Regions from separate parts of the Salmonella sp. GDC200615 genome, predicted to be linked through region 3. Evidence: predicted binding sites of a transcription regulator. Region 3 holds the regulator's gene; each other region holds the start of a gene.

Region 1 (3,279 bases), 1.2 Mb from region 3:
GTGGTGATTTGCAGCGGCGGTGGCGGGGTACCTGTTGCCGGCGAAGGCGAAGGGGTCGAGGCGGTGATAGATAAAGACCTGGCGGCGGCATTGCTGGCGGAGCAGATAGCGGCCGATGGTCTGATCATTTTGACGGATGCGGATGCGGTGTATGAACATTGGGGAACGCCGCAGCAGCGCGCTATTCGTCAGGCTTCGCCCGATGAGCTGGCGCCGTTTGCCAAAGCCGATGGCGCGATGGGGCCGAAGGTGACCGCGGTAAGCGGGTATGTGAAGCGGTGCGGAAAGCCGGCATGGATTGGCGCATTATCGCGTATTGACGATACCCTGGCGGGCAGGGCGGGAACCTGCATCCGTCTGTGATCGCGACGGGCGGCGACAGAGAATGCGCCGCCCACGCTGTTTATTTAAGCTTACTTTGCGCCCAGATAATGCCGCTGGCGTATTCGCCCGGCAGGAGCGGAGAGAGCGCTTCCAGGGTGGCGCTAAGACGTGACGTATCGCTGTCGGTCAGATTCAGATGGCCGACTTTTCGCCCCGGACGTACCGCTTTATCATACCAGTGCAGATGTACCAGCGGCAGCTTCAGCCAGTCGTAATTCAGCTCGCTGCCGATCAGATTGATCATCACCGACGGGGCGTTAATCACCGGCGCGGGCAACGGCAGGCCGGTAATCGCGCGCAAATGCAATTCAAACTGACTGATGCTGGCGCCATTTTGCGTCCAGTGTCCGCTGTTATGCACGCGCGGCGCCAGTTCATTGATTAACAGGCCTTCCGGCGTGATAAAACATTCCATCGCCATTACGCCGACGTAGTTCAACGCCTGCATAATTGCTGACAGCATCGATTCCGCCTGCTCCTGCTGTTCGGCGTTCGCCTGTGGGAACGCGACGCTGGTCCGCAAGATACCGTCCTGATGCAAATTGTGCGTTAGCGGGTAAAACACGGTACTGCCGTCATGAGCGCGCGCGCCGACTAACGACACTTCGCCGGAAAAATGGATACCGCGCTCAACAATACATTCGCCATAGCAGTCATCCGGCAGTTGCCCGGTTTCGTCCGCGCGTAGACGCCACTGCCCGCGACCGTCGTAGCCGCCAACGCGACGCTTAATAATCGCCAGTTCGCCCAGACGGTCAAAGATGCCGGACCACTCGTCGGTGCTGGTCAGCAGCTGCCACGGCGCGGTCGCGAGTCCCAGTTTATCGAAAAGCTGTTTTTGTGTCAGACGGTCGGCGATGATCGGAAATACATCGCGATTGACGAAGGCCGGGTGGCGCGCCAGCTCGCGGGTAAGCGCGGTTTCCGGCCAGCGCTCAATCTCTGCGGTAATGACGCTCTGCTGTACCGGCACGGCGGTAGGCTCTGCATCCAGACCAACCGGCCAGACGGCGATACCCAGCGGTTCGCCCGCCTGGCGCAGCATTCGGCCCAGTTGTCCGTTGCCGAGAACGCAAACTTGCTTCATAGCGTCCCCCGCGGATCGGGATTTTCCAGTACTTCATCGGTTTGCGCTTTGCGCCAGTCGGCAATGCGCTGATGCAGTTCCGCGTCGTGTTGCGCCAGAATCTGCGCGGCGAGCAGGGCGGCGTTAGCGGCACCGGCTTTACCGATCGCCAGCGTACCCACCGGAATGCCGCGCGGCATCTGCACAATGGAGTAGAGGCTGTCCACGCCGCTTAGCGCAGCGCTTTGTACCGGCACGCCGAGTACCGGGACCAGCGTTTTTGCCGCAATCATTCCCGGCAGGTGCGCCGCGCCGCCCGCGCCGGCAATAATCACTTGATATCCGTTCTCTTCCGCCGTTTCGGCGAAGCTGAACAGTTTATCGGGGGTGCGATGGGCGGAAACCACTTCTACATGGTGCGGGACATCCAGAATTTCAAAAATTTCGGCGGCGAATTGCATGGTAGCCCAGTCGCTTTTGGACCCCATCACGATGGCGACACGCGCCGGATTATTGCGGGAAGACATGCGTCTTAAAACTCCTGTGGTGCGGGACACGCTGCTTTTGAGGTGTCAGAGAATAGCATGATAATCAGGCAAGGAAAACGGTTGCGTGCGCGCCGTAACGGACGATTCGACGAACATTTACAGGGGGAAGGCGATTAACTCAACGTTGTCCGGCGTGACTTTTACCATTGAACCTTCATGATGCCATGCGCCTAACACCACGCGGAACGCGGGCTGGTCGTTGGCGGAAAGTTCATGCACCGCCGGGCGGTGGGTGTGACCGTGAATCAGCCACTGTACGCGGTGTTTTTCCATTTCGGCGACGACGGTCTGCGCATTGACGTCCATAATATCCAGCGATTTGCTGCTGTTGGCGGCTTTACTGCCGGCGCGCATTCTGGCGGCGATACGGCGGCGGATAAACAGCGGCAGGGTAAGGAACAGCCGTTGAACCCACGGATTATGGACTTTGGCGCGAAACGCCTGATATCCGGCATCATCGGTACAGAGCGTATCGCCGTGCATAATCAACACATTGCGGCCATACAGGTCGAGCACTTTTTCCTGCGGCAGTAGCGTCATGCCGCTTTCGCGGGCAAAGCGTTTGCCAATCAGGAAGTCGCGATTACCATGAATAAAGAAGCAGGGGACGCCGGAATCAACCAGCGATTTAATGGCAACGGCCATTTCACGATGTAGCGGGTTGGGGTCGTCGTCGCCAATCCAGGCCTCGAAGAGATCGCCAAGAATATACAGCGCGTCGGCCTGGCGGGCTTCTACGGCTAAAAAACGCAGAAAACCGGCGACGATCGCCGGTTCTTCCGTTTGCAGATGCAAGTCTGCAATAAACAGTGTCGCCACGATTACTCGCTGACGGTCACGTTTTCAATGATGACGTCTTCTTTTGGTACGTCCTGGTGCATACCGCTACGGCCAGTGGCGACGCCTTTGATTTTATCTACCACGTCCATACCTTCTACAACTTCCGCAAAGACGCAGTAGCCCCAGCCCTGCAGACTTTCGCCGGAGAAGTTCAGGAAGTCGTTGTCTGCCACGTTGATGAAGAATTGCGCGGTAGCCGAATGTGGCGCCTGAGTACGTGCCATTGCCAACGTACCACGGGTATTTTTCAGACCATTGTTGGCTTCGTTTTTGATCGCCTCTTTGGTGGCTTTCTGTTTCATGCCCGGCTCAAAGCCGCCGCCCTGAATCATAAAACCGTTAATCACACGGTGGAAAATGGTGTTGTTGTAAAAACCTTCGCGGCAGTAGTCCAGGAAGTTTTTAACTGTTTCAGGCGCTTTATCATCAAAGGTTTTGATT
Region 2 (3,279 bases), 270 kb from region 3:
GCTACCTTCCTGAAAGTATGGATATTGTACATTATGTCGACAACCTCGACGGCAAACCGCTGTTAACCGGGAAACGCAATACAGCCATTGAAGAGTGGTTGCGCAAAGTTAACGGTTACGTTAATCAGCTACTGCTGCCGCGATTTGCAAAATCCGCTTTCGATGAATTTTCTACCCCTGCGGCGCGTCAGTATTTTATCCGCAAAAAAGAAGCCTCATCTGGCAGTTTTGACAACCATCTTGCGCACTCTGCAGGACTGATTAAAAAGATCGGCGATGATTTACGTTTGCTGGATAAACTCATCGTACAGCCTAACGCCGTTAACGGCGAATTATCGGAAGATGATATTCATCTGTTTCCGCTTCTGCGTAATCTGACGCTGGTCGCCGGTATCCACTGGCCGACAAAAGTCGCGGACTATCGCGATAATATGGCGAAGCAGACGCAAATTAATTTACTCTACTCAATGGCTATCTAACTCCCGCCAGGCGGCAACCCTTTCTTGCCGCCTTTTTCAGCTTTTTCTAGTGGCACCATGTCCGCTGGCGCGACATGCTGCTTTGTGTCAAGATTAGGGCACAGGCAACATGCTAAGGAACGCCATGAAAAAGTTTTTTTGCCGCTGCGCTGGTAGTTAGCGGCCTGTTAGTGGGTTGTAATCAACTTACGCAATACACCATTAGCGAACAAGAAATCAATCAAGCGCTTGAAAAACGGAATAATTTCTCAAAAGATATTGGTCTGCCCGGCATTGCCGACGCGCATATCGTATTGACTAACCTTGTCAGCCAGATTGGTCGGGAAGAACCTAATAAAGTCACCCTTACTGGCGATGCCAGGCTGGATATGAATTCCCTGTTTGGCAGTCAAAAAGCGACGATGAAACTCAAGCTAAAAGCCCTGCCGGTCTTTGATAAAGAAAAAGGCGCCATCTATCTTCAGGAGATGGAAGTAGTAGACGCCACCGTGACGCCGGAGAAAATGCAATCGGTGCTACAAACGCTCCTGCCTTATTTAAATCAGTCTTTACGTAGCTACTTTAACCAGCGGCCCGCTTACGTGTTGCGTGAGGACAGCAGTAAAGGCGAAGCGTTAGCAAAGAAACTCGCGAAAGGCATTGAAGTTAAACCTGGTGAAATCGTTATTCCTTTCACCAATTGATTTCGGAGGGCGCGCTCGCGCCCTTTTTTTTACGTGCAAACGAAAACGTTTCCGCTTATCCTTTGTTTCCGGCAAAAAGACTATTCCTCAGCCGGAGCTTATTAATGACTGCACCATCCCAGGTTTTAAAGATCCGCCGCCCGGACGACTGGCACGTTCACCTTCGCGATGGCGACATGTTAAAAACGGTCGTACCCTATACCAGCGAAATTTATGGTCGCGCTATCGTGATGCCGAACCTGGCGTCCCCCATCACGACCGTTGATGCAGCGATCGCCTACCGCCAGCGTATTCTCGATGCGGTGCCCGCCGGGCATGATTTCACGCCGTTAATGACCTGCTATTTAACGGATTCGCTCGATGCCGATGAACTGGAGCGTGGTTTCCATGAAGGCGTATTTACTGCGGCTAAGCTTTACCCGGCCAATGCCACCACTAACTCCAGCCATGGCGTAACGTCAGTCGACGCTATCATGCCGGTACTGGAGCGGATGGAAAAACTCGGAATGCCATTGCTGGTCCACGGTGAGGTGACCCATACGGAGGTTGATATCTTCGATCGCGAAGCGCGTTTTATCGACACCGTAATGGAACCGCTACGCCAGCGTCTGACCGCGCTTAAAGTGGTCTTTGAGCACATCACGACCAAAGATGCCGCGCAGTATGTACGTGACGGCAACGACTACCTGGCGGCTACCATTACGCCTCAACATTTAATGTTTAACCGTAATGATATGCTGGTCGGCGGCATTCGTCCTCACCTGTACTGTCTGCCGATTCTGAAACGCAATATTCACCAGCAGGCGTTACGCGAACTGGTTGCCAGTGGTTTTACGCGCGCCTTCCTGGGGACGGATTCAGCGCCGCATTCACGTCATCGTAAAGAGACTAGTTGCGGCTGCGCCGGTTGTTTCAACGCTCCCTCCGCCCTTGGCAGTTATGCCGCCGTGTTTGAGGAAATGAACGCGCTGGCGCACTTTGAAGCGTTCTGTTCACTGAATGGCCCGCAATTCTATGGCCTGCCGGTGAATGCGGGGTGGGTGGAACTGGTTCGCGATGAACAACAGGTACCGGAAAATATCGCGCTGGCTGATGATTCGCTGGTGCCTTTTTTAGCGGGTGAAACAGTACGCTGGTCAGTAAAAAAATAAAAAATGCGCTTACCTGTTGCTATATATTAGATTTAACTGTATATATATCCAGTATATTCAACAGGGGGCCATTATGCGTATTGAAGTCACTATAGCCAAAACGTCACCTCTGCCTGCCGGTGCGATTGATGCGCTGGCGGGCGAACTCTCCCGTCGTATTAGCCATCATTTTCCTGAGAACTTGGGTAACGTCACCGTGCGTTACGCTACCGCCAACAACTTGTCCGTCATTGGCGCATCAAAAGAGGACAAAGAACGCATTAGCGAGATTCTCCAGGAGACCTGGGAGAGCGCTGATGACTGGTTCATCAATGAATAAAAAATGATATGCAGTGATGTATGTTTGCCGGGTCGCCCCGGCTTTTTTATTTGCGCAACTGATGAATATTTCGCCTGACCGTCAAAATAATTGCACAACATCCTAAAAAAATATGAATGAACTGCCGCTTTATTGTTCATATAATTCTTAAAAAGAGAAATTTATCCTCCGGTCTCTTTAAAAACGCAGTGAATAGCCTTATTAATTGGTATACTGAAGTTGCTTCAGAAGAAAAACACGCATTGAACCTCGAGAACCGTTGTCTTATAACACGTACCAGGGGGGCATGATGGAAAAGAATAATGAAGTCATTCAGACCCATCCGCTTGTAGGATGGGACATCAGCACCGTCGATAGCTATGATGCGCTGATGCTGCGTTTGCACTACCAGACCCCAAATCGTCCGGAACCGGAAGGGACTGAAGTTGGTCAAACGCTCTGGTTAACGACAGATGTAGCCAGGCAATTTATTTCAATATTAGAAGCCGGCATCGCCAAAATAGAATCAAGTGATTACCAGGAAAACGAGTATCGTCGCCATTAGCGTGACGCGCTCCCCCTCTCTCAGGCACCGTAAGGTGCCTCACTTATTTCTGGCTTGTATATCTCAGCGCAGTTATTTACCCTGAAATCATCGCGATAGCAGA
Region 3 (3,279 bases):
ATAGATAACCCTAGCAGTAAAATCGGTTTACGGCCATAACGATCCGATAGCGGTCCCCAGAGGAGTTGCGCGACGGCAAAGCCAGCTAAAAACAGGCTTAGGCTGGCGCTGACCGCGGCGGCAGGCGTTTGTAAATCCGCCTGTATGGCGGCAAACGCGGGCAGGTACATGTCCGTAGCCAGAAATCCCAGCACGCTAAGACCGGCTAACCAGACTAAAAAACCTTTTCCAGGTTGCATATTTGTTTCTCTTTCTTATCAGACAGACATTGTCGCAGAGTGTAGGGAGTGAAATTACGGTTGTGAAACGTTAATATTTGTCCAGTGAATTCAAAATTTTTGTAGGCAAATTATGTGGTCGGAATACTCGCTTGAAGTGGTTGACGCCGTAGCGCGCAATGGCAGTTTTAGCGCGGCGGCGCAGGAACTGCACCGTGTGCCTTCAGCAGTCAGTTACACCGTTCGTCAGTTAGAGGAGTGGCTGGCCGTACCGCTTTTTGTACGACGTCACCGTGATGTTGAACTGACGCCTGCTGGCGTCTGGTTTTTAAAAGAAGGGCGTTCTGTTATCAAAAAAATGCAGATCACTCGCCAACAGTGTCAGCAAATTGCTAATGGTTGGCGTGGGCAGTTAGCTATTGCGGTGGACAATATCGTCAGACCAGAACGTACCCGGCAGATGATCGTCGATTTCTATCGCCATTTTGACGATGTGGAACTGCTGGTTTTTCAGGAGGTGTTTAACGGCGTCTGGGACGCGCTCTCCGACGGGCGTGTCGAACTGGCGATTGGGGCGACGCAGGCGATTCCGGTAGGGGGGCGTTACGCTTTTCGGGATATGGGGACCCTGAGCTGGAGCTGCGTAGTGGCAAGCGATCACCCGCTGGCGTCGATGCCTGGGCCGTTAAGCGATGATACCCTGCGCAACTGGCCGTCGCTGGTCAGGGAAGACACTTCGCGAACCTTACCGAAACGGATTACCTGGCTGCTGGATAACCAAAAAAGGGTCGTCGTACCGGACTGGGAGTCATCGGCAACCTGCCTGTCGGCAGGACTATGCGTGGGAATGGTGCCGACGCATTTTGCCCGACAGTGGATAGACAGCGGAAAATGGGTGGCGCTGACGTTAGAGAATCCGTTTCCCGATGCGGCCTGTTGCGTGACGTGGCAGCAAAACGAAGCCTCGCCCGCGCTGGCATGGCTGCTGGACTATTTGGGCGATAGCGAAACGTTGAATCGGGAGTGGCTGCGGGAGCCAGAAGAGGCTCCCGACAGCGGGGATTAACGCCGATAGTCGCGGAACGGGCCGTCAGCGACCGAGCGACGCTCAACCAGGCGTGGATGAACTTCAATAGACTGTGACTCTTCGCGCTTATTGACGATGCGATCCAATAGCATATTAAATGCGGTTTCGCCTAAAGAGTCTTTGGGCTGGTGAATCGTCGTCAGCGCCGGGGTAAAGTAACGGGCGTTACGCACATTGTCATAACCGATCACCGAAACGTCCTGCGGTACGCGAAGCCCCATTTCGTCAGCCGCGCAAAGCGCGCCCATCGCCATAATATCGCCGCCGCAGAAAACGGCGGTAGGGCGATGTGACTGCGATAAAATTTGCTGCATCGCGTGGTAACCGGATTCCGGCTCGAAGTCGCCCTGAACAATCCAGTTGTCCGGCACGTTGATCAGCGCCTCCTCCATGGCTTTCATAAAGCCTGCCAGCCGGCCCGCGCCGGTGTTGCGCTCCAGCGGGCCGGGAATAACGCCGATATCCCGGTGGCCGCGCTCAACCAGATAACGACCCGCCATATAGCCGCCTGCAAAGGCGTTATCAATCACCGTGTCGGTAAAATCGGCCTTCGCTTCACCCCAGTCCATCACCACCATCGGAATATGGCGATACTCTTCCAGCATGGAAAGCAGAGGTTCTGGATACTCAGAACACATCACCAGCAGGCCATCCACGCGCTTTTGCGCCATCATGGACAGGTAGGCGCGCTGTTTTTCCAGGTTATTCCAGGCGTTGCCTAAAATCAGCGTATAGCCTTTCTGGAAACAGTTTTTTTCAACCGCCTCGATAATTTCGGCAAAATAGGCCGCTTCGCTGCTGGTCGCCAGTAAGCCTATCGACTTGGTATGGTTAACCTTCAGGCTACGCGCGACGGCGCTGGGAGAGTAGTGCAGCTCTTTAATTGCCGCCCAGACCGCGTTACGCGTTTCTTCAGCGACAAAACGCGTTTTGTTGATTACGTGTGATACAGTTGTAGTGGAAACGTTTGCTCGTTTCGCTACATCTTTAATTGTTGCCATTACATTTCACTCCAGACCCTCGCTAAGCTCCTGAGAAACGCCAGGTAAACGTTTGCCTACACACACCCTAATCGCAACATCAGGGTTGCGGCACGCCGGAAAAACGACACGGAACGTCAGGAAGGGGTCAATGGCCGTTACGCTAATTCAGTAAGCCTGGAATTTTGTCTGATCTTGAGGAAAAGGGGAAGCGTTAAAAACAGTTATCAATATAAAACATGAGAGATTTTTGTGCGGGAATGTGCAAAAATGCGCTATATCACTTTTTGTGTGGGAATAAAAAGGAGAAAACTTGATGAGTACCGACCTGAAATTTTCGTTGATTACTACGCTGATTGTTCTGGGCGTGATTGTCGCAGGTGGATTAACGGCCGCTCTGCACTGATTTCCTCTCTTCTGAGGGTGGGCGTCTCCTCTATTCTATCCCTCTCTAAAACGCAGAAGGCGTACCTTCTGCGTACTCAGACTTATGCGGCGAGATTTTTCGCAACAAATTCCCAGTTAACCAGCGCCCAGAAATGCTCCAGATAGTTTGGACGGGCGTTGCGGTAGTCGATGTAATACGCGTGTTCCCACACATCAACCGTCAGCAACGGCGTTGCATCCGTAGTCAGCGGCGTACCGGCATTTGAGGTAGAAACGATAGCCAGTTTGCCATCAGCGCTTTTTACCAGCCATGTCCATCCGGAACCAAAGTTTTTGATAGCGGCATCGGTGAACTGCGCTTTAAATTCCGCGAAGCTGCCAAAAGATGCCGCGATAGCATCAGCCAGTTTCCCGGTCGGTTCGCCGCCAGCGTTTGGCGCCAGGCAGTTCCAGTAGAAGGTGTGGTTCCACACCTGAGCGGCGTTATTAAAGATGCCGCCTTCGGAAGTGCGCACGATCTCTTCCAGCGATTTGCCTTCAAACGCCGTGCCTTTGATCAAATTGTTAAGATTGGTCACGTAAGTCTGATGATGTTTGCCATAGTGAT

What was found. The regulator PurR, encoded in region 3, represses purine synthesis genes. The targets are predictions, from matches to a motif close to CANGCAAACGTTTGCNTG.
Region 1: the regulator PurR is predicted to act here: its motif matches at 2,048-2,065, upstream of purE (5-(carboxyamino)imidazole ribonucleotide mutase).
Region 2: the regulator PurR is predicted to act here: its motif matches at 1,201-1,218, upstream of pyrC (dihydroorotase).

What each region holds. Positions count from the first base shown of each region.
Region 1 covers NZ_CP192247.1:3,308,164-3,311,442, reverse strand. Annotated here, with positions in the region: gene ACQ29O_RS16030 (carbamate kinase) at 1-363, shown strand, start outside; gene purK (5-(carboxyamino)imidazole ribonucleotide synthase) at 404-1,471, opposite strand; gene purE (5-(carboxyamino)imidazole ribonucleotide mutase) at 1,468-1,977, opposite strand; gene lpxH (UDP-2,3-diacylglucosamine diphosphatase) at 2,095-2,817, opposite strand; gene ppiB (peptidylprolyl isomerase B) at 2,820-3,279, opposite strand, start outside.
Region 2 covers NZ_CP192247.1:1,883,031-1,886,309, reverse strand. Annotated here, with positions in the region: gene grxB (glutaredoxin 2) at 1-479, shown strand, start outside; gene ACQ29O_RS08875 (lipoprotein) at 629-1,162, shown strand; gene pyrC (dihydroorotase) at 1,267-2,313, shown strand; gene dinI (DNA damage-inducible protein I) at 2,387-2,632, shown strand; gene bssS (biofilm formation regulator BssS) at 2,922-3,176, shown strand.
Region 3 covers NZ_CP192247.1:2,148,427-2,151,705, forward strand. Annotated here, with positions in the region: gene punC (purine nucleoside transporter PunC) at 1-239, opposite strand, end outside; gene punR (DNA-binding transcriptional activator PunR) at 352-1,284, shown strand; gene purR (HTH-type transcriptional repressor PurR) at 1,281-2,306, opposite strand; gene ACQ29O_RS10260 (YnhF family membrane protein) at 2,602-2,691, shown strand; gene sodB (superoxide dismutase [Fe]) at 2,774-3,279, opposite strand, start outside.